DNA from 3 places in the Janthinobacterium sp. NKUCC06_STL genome. Region 1 is predicted to be linked to each of the others. Evidence: predicted binding sites of a transcription regulator. Region 1 holds the regulator's gene; each other region holds the start of a gene.
The links. Region 1 encodes FNR, which switches genes on or off when oxygen is low (the NO sensors DNR and NnrR bind a similar motif). Its sites were predicted from a motif close to TTGATNNNNATCAA; they were not measured.
Positions count from the first base shown of each region.

Region 2: a site for FNR is predicted at 1,679-1,692, ahead of KO539_RS28125 (PAS domain-containing methyl-accepting chemotaxis protein). Genes of this name have one in related genera too.
Region 3: a site for FNR is predicted at 1,524-1,537, ahead of KO539_RS07535 (KamA family radical SAM protein). Genes of this name have one in related genera too.

Region 1 is NZ_JAHKQY010000003.1:60,764-64,044, reverse strand. Features, by position in the region: gene KO539_RS12825 (response regulator) at 1-851, opposite strand, end outside; gene fnr (fumarate/nitrate reduction transcriptional regulator Fnr) at 1,091-1,849, shown strand; gene KO539_RS12815 (FixH family protein) at 1,853-2,377, opposite strand; gene ccoG (cytochrome c oxidase accessory protein CcoG) at 2,432-3,281, opposite strand, start outside.
Region 2 is NZ_JAHKQY010000014.1:68,423-71,703, forward strand. Features, by position in the region: gene KO539_RS28125 (PAS domain-containing methyl-accepting chemotaxis protein) at 1-1,587, opposite strand, end outside; gene KO539_RS28130 (DEAD/DEAH box helicase) at 2,025-3,281, opposite strand, start outside.
Region 3 is NZ_JAHKQY010000001.1:1,662,610-1,665,890, reverse strand. Features, by position in the region: gene KO539_RS07545 (methyl-accepting chemotaxis protein) at 1-868, opposite strand, end outside; gene KO539_RS07540 (cache domain-containing protein) at 937-1,395, opposite strand; gene KO539_RS07535 (KamA family radical SAM protein) at 1,677-3,041, shown strand; gene KO539_RS07530 (nitrate/nitrite transporter) at 3,044-3,281, shown strand, end outside.

The DNA.
Region 1 (3,281 bases):
AGCACGCCATCGAATGGTTCGAAGGCATCGTCGACGGGCAGCGAGCTGGCCAGCAGCCAGTTCACCGATTTCAGGCGCTTGAAACTGTTGACTGCCGTGATGCCGCGGCTGTTGGTGCTGACCATGCTGCCTTCGCCATCTTCCTTCAGCAGCTGGGTCGTCGTCAGGTTGGCGTTCGGCTGGCGCGGCTGCAGCAAGCGGCTCGTATCGGGGTGCAGCACGTAGCGCGGCACGGCGCCGCGCGTGAGGATGAAGTAATAGCCGCTCTTGCCGACCTTTTCCGAGCGCAAACGCCCCAGCAGATTGTCCTTGTACAGGCGCAGCACGCCGATCACCACGCCGGCCACCTGGCCATCGGCGGTGAGCACGGGCGCCACCATCTGCACGATGGGCATGCCGCTCGACTTGCCCAGCATCGGTTCGGTGATCATGGGCTGGTGCGTGCGCAGCACGGTCTGGAAATACTCGCGCTCGGCAACATTGATGCCGGCGCGCCCCGGCACTTCCGGCATGTCGGCCACGACGGCGCCTTGCGCGTCGAGCACCAGCACGTCGTCGAACAGCACCAGCATCGAGCGGCGCGAATAGTATTCGCGCAATTGGGCGGGCCGGGCGATCAGTTCCGGCGGCTGCTGCCGGGCCGTCAGGGTGACGATTTGCAGCAGCATGCCCAGCTTGTCGTCGAGCTCGGCAGCGGTGCGGCTGATCAGGGATGACTGCTGGCTCAGCAGTACTCGGGTGAAGTCGTCGCGCATGTGCTGCACCTGGATCATGGTGACCAGCGCGATCATGGCGATCGAGGTCAGGCTGGTGGCCAGCGCGACTTTTGCTTTGATGCCGAGAGGCTTCATGATTTCCTTTTCAGTACCGGACGGCACAGGCGGCAAGTAATGCTGTCAGGAATTTTCCTATCAATACCCCAGCTTGGCAAGCGGCGCCGCGCAAATTGCCCTCCCCGCATGGGCTTTTGACGATGTTGCCATATAATTAAAGGCTGGACGTCGTTTATTCAGCGAAATTGCGGTGAAATTGGCACACGGCAACCCTGTATGCAGTAAACTTGTTGTTGCATTTTCTAAAAGGTACCGACATGACTGAAGCGCTACTCACTCCAACCTTGCCTACAGTGAACGTGGAAGCGTTGCGTGCGCGATGCTCGACCTGCAGCATGCATCAATTGTGCCTGCCGATGGGCCTCGATATGGGCGACATGGACAGGCTGGACCAGATCATCGGCCGCCGCCGCAAGATCGTGCGCGGCGCCTCGCTGTTCCGCATCGGCGACTCGTTCCAGAACCTGTACGCGATCCGCCTGGGGCACTTCAAGACGTACCAGATCAATCCCGGTGGCGAAGAGCAGGTGACGGGTTTTCAGATGGCCGGCGAACTGCTGGGCATGGACGCCATCAGCGCCGACCGCCACCACTGCAATGCGGTGGCGCTGGAAGACAGCGAAGTGTGTGAAATCCCGTTTTCCAGCCTGGAACAATTGCTGGGCAATATGCCGACCCTGCTGCGCCATTTCCACCGCATGATGAGCCAGGAAATCACGCGCGAGCAAAGCGTCATGCTGTTGCTGGGCAATATGCAGGCGACGCAGCGTTTTGCCGCCTTCATCGTCAACCTGGCGTCGCGCTATGAAGCGCGCGGCTATTCGAGCAGCAAATTCCAGCTGCGCATGTCGCGCGAGGAAATCGGCAACTACCTGGGCCTGACCATCGAAAGCGTCAGTCGTTTATTGTCGAAATTCAAGAAGGAAGGCTGGCTGCGCGTCTCGAACCGAGAAATTGAAATCTTGCAGCCGGCAAAACTGAAGGCCATCACGGCCGGTACCGACGTCTGCAAATAAGGCCTACAGCTCTTCATCGGCGTGCAGCGCGATGCTGCGTTGCAGCGGCCAGGTCCAGATGCCGGACAGGCGCCACTCGCGTTTGTCGTTTTCCACCAGCACTTGCCAGCGGCTGCGCTCGAGCATCGGCAGCGCCACCGAGAAATTGCCGGCCGCATCGGGCCGCACCAGCAGCTTGATGTCCTTTTCCGGCAGGGTCGCATGCGCCAGGTGCAGCTGCAGCGGGCCCTGGTATGCCTTGCCGAAGCTGTGCACGGAACCACTGAGGCGCGCTGACGCCACGTCGTAGGACAAGCTGGTAGCCATCGCCAGGTCGCTGGCGATCGTGTCGCGCTTCAAATCCTGGTTGATCGCCTTGCCCTGCTTGTAATAATCGCCCACCACCAGCGCATCGGGCTGCGTAAACGCGATATAGCCCATGAAGCTGCCGACGACCACGGACAGGCCGGGGCCGATCATCAGCAGCCATGGCCAGCGATGCTTGTACCACGGTGCAACGGGGGCTTGCAGTTTCAGACTGTCGGACATGGTATTTCTCCTGTGTAAACGGCCAGTCCCCATGCGGGAACCGGCCTTCCTGCTTTAACGCGGCACGATGAATACCGCGCTTTCGCGCACGTGCAGCGAGGGATTGTCCAGCGATTGCAATTCGATCGCAATCTTGTTCGAACCCTTCTCGCCGACGCCGTGCGGCACGCGCAGGCGGATCGGCCAGCCCAGCGTTTCCGTCGGCTGCAAGGTCACTTCTTCGCGCGTCAGCAAGGTCAGGCCCGGCAAGCCGGAAGCGCTGATCTTGAAATGCTGGCTTTGCTCCGAGGTGTTCATGATCTGCAGGCGGTAGACGTTTTCGATCATGCCGTCTTCCACTTCGCGTCCCATCGAACCGCGGTCGCGGATCACGTCCATTTTCAGGGGCGTGCGCAGGGCCAGCGACGTACATACGGCGATGATGATCAGGGCCAGGATGGAAGTGTAGATCAGGACGCGTGGGCGCATGGCGCGCTGGCGTATCTGCTTCGAATTGAAGTTGTTTTCCATCGCATGGTCGGTGCTGTAGCGTATCAGGCCACGCGGCCGCTCGACCTTGTCCATCACGCTGTTGCAGGCATCGACGCAGGCGGCGCAGCCGATGCATTCATACTGCAGGCCGTTGCGGATATCGATACCGGTCGGACACACCTGCACACACAGGGTGCAGTCGATGCAGTCGCCCAGCTTGTCGTTGTTGCCGGCCTTCTTGCTCATGGCGCCGCGTGGTTCGCCGCGCTTGGCATCGTAGGTGATGATCAGGGTGTCCTGGTCGAACATGGCGCTCTGGAAGCGCGCGTAGGGGCACATGTATTTGCACACCTGCTCGCGCAGCCAGCCCGCGTTGCCGTAGGTTGCCAGGCTGTAGAACAAGACCCAGAACCATTCCCAGGGACCGAAATTC
Region 2 (3,281 bases), on a different contig from region 1:
GCGCTTGGGCGAGGCCTTTAATTTGAAGATGCCGATCGACTGGGCCACGCTCTCGGTGCGCTGCGCCAGGCTGCTGGCGGCCGCGGCCGCCTGCTCCACCAGCGCCGCGTTCTGCTGCGTGATGCCATCCATGTGGATGACGGCCTGGTTGACTTGCCCGATGCCCTGGTTCTGCTCGCGCGTGGTCGAGGAAATCTCGTCCATCACTTCCGTCACGCGGGCCACCGAGGCGATCACTTCCGTCATGGTGGCGCCCGCATTGCTGGTCAGCACGCTGCCCGCATTCACGGTGGCGATCGAATGGTCGATCAGGTTTTTCACCTCTTTGGCGGCGGTAGCCGAGCGCTGCGCCAGGCTGCGCACTTCGCCGGCCACGACGGCAAAGCCGCGGCCATGCTCGCCCGCGCGCGCCGCTTCCACAGCCGCGTTCAAGGCGAGGATATTCGTCTGGAAGGCGATGCCATCGATCAAGCCGATGATGTCGAGAATCTTGCGCGACGAGGTGCTGATCTCGTCCATCGTGGTGACCACTTCGCTGACGATGGTGCCGCCCTTGGCCGCGACGGTCGACGCCTGCGCTGCCAGCTTGTTGGCCGTGTCCACGTGGTCGGCGCTGTTCTGCACGGTGGACGTCAGCTCTTCCATGCTGGCCGCCGTCTGTTCCAGGCTGGACGCCTGCGATTCCGTGCGGCTGGACAAGTCCATATTGCCCGTGGCGATCTCGGCCGTGGTGATGCGGATATCCTCGAAGTTGGCGCGCACGTCGCCGATGATGCTGTGCAAGTTGATGTTGGTCTGGCGCAAGGCCGCCATCAATTGGCCCATGTCGTCGTCGCGCACTTTGTCGATGACGCCCGTCAAGTCGCCGCCCGCCATCTTGCGCGCCATCGTGACGGCGTCACCCAGCGGAGCGACGAGCGAATTGTGCAGATGGGCCCAGAAATACAGCATCAGCGCGACGGCGGCGGCGGCGGCACCGCTGAGCCAGCTGCGCGTGGCCGTGCTTGTGTCTCCATCGATATTCCACACGGCGCAGCCGAGGATGGCCAGCACCACGCCAAAGACGATGCAATGGAAGGCCAGGTCTTGCGACAGGGTCAGCTTGCGCCATTCGGCCAGCTTGGCGACCCAGCCCTGGCGCACGACGCGGCCATTGCGGATCGCCAGCTTGGAGGTATTGCCGTCTTTGAAACTTTTATACAGGGCTGCCGCTTCGTTGATCTGCTCGCGCGAGGGCTTGGTGCGCACGGACATATAACCGATCGGGCGGCCGTTTTCGATCACGGGCGTGATATTGGCGAAGACCCAGTAGAAATCACCGTTCTTGCAGCGGTTCTTGACCATGCCGGTCCACGGCATGCCCGTCTTGATGGTGTCCCACAGGTCGGCAAACGCTTCGGCCGGCATATCGGGATGACGCAGGATATTCTGTGGCGCACCCAGCAGTTCCATTTCTGAAAAACCGCTGACTTCAATGAAATACTGATTGGCGTAATTGATGTTTCCCTGTAAATCCGTCGTGGAAACAATCGTCATGCCTTCATTTAATACGTATTCATTTTGCGTGATAGGCGTATTGACCCGCATCGTCGCTCCTCTATTTTTTTTCAACTAGCATAACAAAAACATAAAAACAATATACCACATCAAGCACCCTTGATATATCGCTTCGGCGACAGTGACACTGGTCAAATAATTTAATAAAAACCAATTCATTTATTTTTTAGAATTTACTTTGATTCAACTTGATTGATTTTATTGAATGCAAAATTCAAATTACGCGCACACACAATAATTAATAAAAAATTATGTATCTGCGCGGCAGGCGATAAATACGGCGTATGTGCCGATAAAAAGACGCAGGAAGACTGCCGTCATGGCCGGCGCATGGCGACACCTGCCGCCAACAATAACGCGGCAACAATATTCATTTCTTGAGGGAAAATAAAAACTGGCGCGAACGCGCCAGTGAGGGATGTGTCTCCAATCCGCGACACAGGCGCCGGAGCGCCCGTGTGGATGGATTACTTAAAGGTTTTGCGCGGCGACTTCGGACGCGGTGGCGCAGGCTTGCGCTCCGTCGTGCCGTCATCGAGGCTGATGCGCAGTTTCTGGCCAGAGACGACGACCGATTTCAGGTGGTCGAGGATTTCCGGCGGCATGCCTTCCGGCAGATCCAGCACGCTGTAGTTGTCAAAGATATCGATGCGGCCGATATGCTTGGCTTCCAGGTTCGCTTCGTTGGCGATGGCGCCGACGATGTTGCTTGGCGTCACGGCGTGCTCACGGCCCACTTCGATGCGGTAAGCCGTCACGCCCGGGCGTGGACGTTCCTTCTTCGGCGCGCGCGGCGCTGGGGCTGCCTCGCCCGCGTCCGCTGGTGCATCCTTGAACGCTGGCGCGGACTTGGCGGCAAACGGCTTGCGTGGCGCGGCTGGCGGCGCCAGGTCCGGCGCGTCGCCGTCACGGCTGATGCGCAGCTGCTGGCCCGCGACCCACACGGTTTTCAGCTGATCCAGCAATTCTTTCGGCATGCTGTCTGGCAAGTCCAGGACGCTGTAGTCGTCATAGATTTCGATGCGGCCGATGTTTTTCGAATCGATGCCCGCTTCGTTGGCGATGGCGCCCACGATATTGCCTGGTTTTACGCCATGCTGATGACCGACTTCAATGCGGAAGGTCTGCATGCCGGCGTCGGCTGGACGTTGAATGCGCTCCTTTTTCGGGAAGGCCGGGCGTTCGCTGCGCTCGTTGCGGTCGAAGCGGTCGCCCCGTTCCGGACGGTCGTTGCGCTCAAAACGATCCTGGCGCACAGGACGGTCGTCCTGCCACGTGGCTTGCTCGCGCGCCTTGTTCTTGTCCAGCAGCAGCGGCGTATTGCCACGCGCCATCTTCGCCAGGGCGGCGGCGATTTCGATGGCGGGAATGTTTTGCTCACGCTCGAAATCCTCGATCAGCGACTGGAACTGTTCCAGCTCGCCCAAGGCCAGGGTTTCGCTGATTTGCTCTTTGAACTTGGCGATACGCACGTCGTTGACGGCCTGGATCGTTGGCAGTTCCAGCATGCCGATCGGCTGGCGGGTCGAGCGTTCGATGGCTTTCAACAAGTTCTTTTCACGCGGGGTGATGAACAAAATCGCTTCGCCGCTGCGGCCGGCGCGGCCCGTGCGGCCGATGCGGTGGGTGTAGCTTTCCGGGTCGTGCGGCACGTCGTAGTTGACGACGTGGCTGATGCGCTCGACGTCCAGGCCGCGGGCGGCCACGTCGGTTGCCACGAGGAT
Region 3 (3,281 bases), on a different contig from region 1:
GCGCCGATAAATCCAGGTTGCCGGTGGCAATTTCGTGCGAGGCCGTGTCGATTGATTGCACGGCGTCCATGATGGTGCGCAAGGTCTGGTTCAGGTGGGCGATGGTCTGGTCCAGCACGCGCGAGGTGGCGGCGATTTCGTCATTGCCCTGCTTGGGCGCGCCGGCCGTCAGTTTGCCCGCCGCCAGGTCTTGCACGGCGTCGGCAATGCCGCGGATTTCCACCAGCATGGCGCGCCGCACCAGCATGGTCACGACGATGGAGACGAAGATAGACAGCAGCACCGTCAGCAGCAGGCTCCAGCCCAGGGTGCGAAACTCGGCGCTGGCCGTCGCATGGGCCTGGCTGCTGAGCGTCGTTTCCAAGGCCGACAGTTGCGCCAGCTGCGTATTGAACTGGCCGAATTGGGTTTCCGCCTTGAGCATGGAATTGGTGGCGATCGACTGGTCCATCTGCGCCATTTCCATGGTTTCCAGCACGGCCTTGCGATAGCCGGCCAGCGCCGCGATGGCCGCATCGACCAAAGTGCGCTCGGCGCCCGTGGCCGTGGAACGCAGCGTGGTCAGCTGGGTGCCGATGGCCGCGTGGCGCGCCTTGATCTGTTGTTCAAGTGCATCGAGGCGGGCCTTGGCGAAGCTGCCATTCGTCCACGACAGCAACTGGTACATATTGCCATGCACCTGCCTGGCCTCGCCGAGTACATCGGCGGCCGCCTTCAAATGCGTGATGCGCACCCGCACCATGTTTTCCAGCGAGGCATTTTGCCGCACCATGCCATACCATGCGCCGGTCGAGCTGAGTATCAGCAACAGCAAGACCAGTATGGGCGCCAGCAATAATTTTGGTCCGATGCGTAATTGATTGAGCATGCTTGACTCCTGGCTATGGCTGTTCACACCGCAGGCGGCGCGCGGTGTGCATGCGCGCCGCCCCTGCCTTATTTTTTGTAGATCCCCGCTTCCAGCACTACATCGTTGACGCGCAGGATGTATGTGGTCTTCGGTTCGATCTTGCCGCTGGTGGGATTCTTGTACTGGTAATCGACCCAGCCCTTGCCCTGTTTTTGCGCCAGTTCAATGATTTCACGGCGATATTTCTTGCCATTCGCATCGGGCACATCCGTCAAATCCTTGCCCACGATGGAAGGATTGATGGGGTGGGCCAGCACGATGCCCGTCTTGATGTCGCGCATGTCCACGTATAGCGAGCCCTGCACGAAGTCCGGGTCTTTCGCCGTGATTTTCTTCATCATTTCTTCCTTGCCATGCGCCTTCATGAAGGCGGCGCCCCGTTCGGCCATGGCGATGGCGTCTTTTTCCGTTGGTTCGACGGCGGCACTGACGCTGCCGCCGGCAAATGCCAGGCACAGCAGGCTACCCGTGAATAAGCGTTTCATGAAAGCTCCTTGTGATATCGAGGGATATGTTGCCAAGTCGTAATTTACGTCGCCGATGCTTCCCTCAAATTGCGATGGAACAAACTAAGGTGTTGCTTGTAGGCAGCATGCAACGTATCGACGGCTTGTTGATATGTAGCAATTTGGTTCCGAACGGCAAGAATTATGATGACTTTCACAGCATGCCGGGCGGGTCTGGCATGAGGGGGAAGAGGCTGGAATTGGACGATGTAGGGCTGATTTCATGCAAGTTATCGCTATTTACAGGCAAGGAGCTTATCGTGTCCGCACTCATTACCGAGCCGTTTTCACCCAAGTTCAAGCCGTATACGCGGCAGACCATTCAACAGGCGCGGCAGTGGGAATGGCTGCCGGAAGAGCAGCGCGAAGCCGTGCAAGTGGTGTCGCACGTCTTGCCGTTTCGCACCAATGAATATGTGCTCGATCAGCTGATCGACTGGAACAATATCCCTGACGATCCCATTTATCGCCTCGTCTTTCCCCACCGCGACATGCTGCCGCCCGAGCAGTACGCGCACTTGCGCGACCTGGTGCTGGTCAAGCAGGACAAGGCTGCCATTGATGCCTATGTGCATGGCTTGCGCCTGGGCATGAATCCCCACCCGGCCGGCCAGATGACGCATAACGTGCCGAAGGTCAACGATGCGCCCGTGCGCGGCTTGCAGCATAAATATGCGCAGACGGTGCTGTTTTTCCCCAGCGCGGGCCAGACCTGCCACGCGTATTGCACCTTCTGCTTTCGCTGGCCCCAGTTTGTCGGCATGGACGACATGAAGTTCGATGCGCGCGAGTCGCATGAGCTGGCCGCCTACCTGAAACTGCATCCGAAAGTGACGGACGTGCTGATCACGGGCGGCGACCCGATGATCATGAACACGCGGCAACTGGCCGCCTACCTGGAGCCGCTGCTGGCGCCGGGTCTGGAACACATCCAGAACATTCGCATCGGCACCAAGGCGGTGGCGTATTGGCCGCAGCGCTTCGTGTCCGACCGCGATGCGGATGACTTGATGCGTCTGTTCGAGCGCGTCGTCAAGGCGGGCAAGAACCTGGCCGTGATGGGCCATTACAGCCACGCCGTCGAGTTGCGCCAGGACATCGCCCAGCAAGCCGTGAAACGCATCGTTTCCACGGGCGCCACCTTGCGCATGCAGGGGCCGCTGATCCGCCACATCAATGAAGATCCGGCAAGCTGGGCCGAGCTGTGGCAGACGGGTACGCGCCTGGGGGCGATTCCGTATTACATGTTCGTGGAACGGGACACGGGGCCGCGCGGCTATTTCGAGCTGCCCCTGGCAAAAGCGCACGAGATTTTCCAGGCCGCCTACCAGATGGTGTCCGGCCTGTCGCGCACGGTGCGCGGGCCGTCCATGAGTGCGTTTCCCGGCAAGATCGTCATCGACGGCATCGTCACCATCAATGGCGAAAAACTGTTTGCCCTGCAATTTTTGCAGGCGCGTAATCCGGATTGGGTGCGGCGGCCGTTTTATGCGAAATTCGATGCGGAAGCGACGTGGATGGACGATCTGAAGCCGGCCTTTGGCCACGACAAGTTTTTCTTTGAAACGGATGAGCCTGTGCCGCAGGTGCCGCATAAAATCATCCGTCTGGCAAAGGCCGCCTGAGCATGCACGGCGCCGGCGCTTTTTCCCGCTCCGGCATGGCCGTATTTTGTCTGGTATTCCTGCCGTTCGCGCTCGGGCATTACCTGTCGTGCCTGTTGCGCGGCGTGAATGCCGTGCTGACGGCCGAGTTGCTGAGCGCCATCGCCCTGACGCCAGCCCAGCTGGGCCTGCTGACCAGCGCTTTTTTTCTCGCCTTTGCGCTGGTGCAATTGCCGGTTGGCATGGCGCTGGACCGCTACG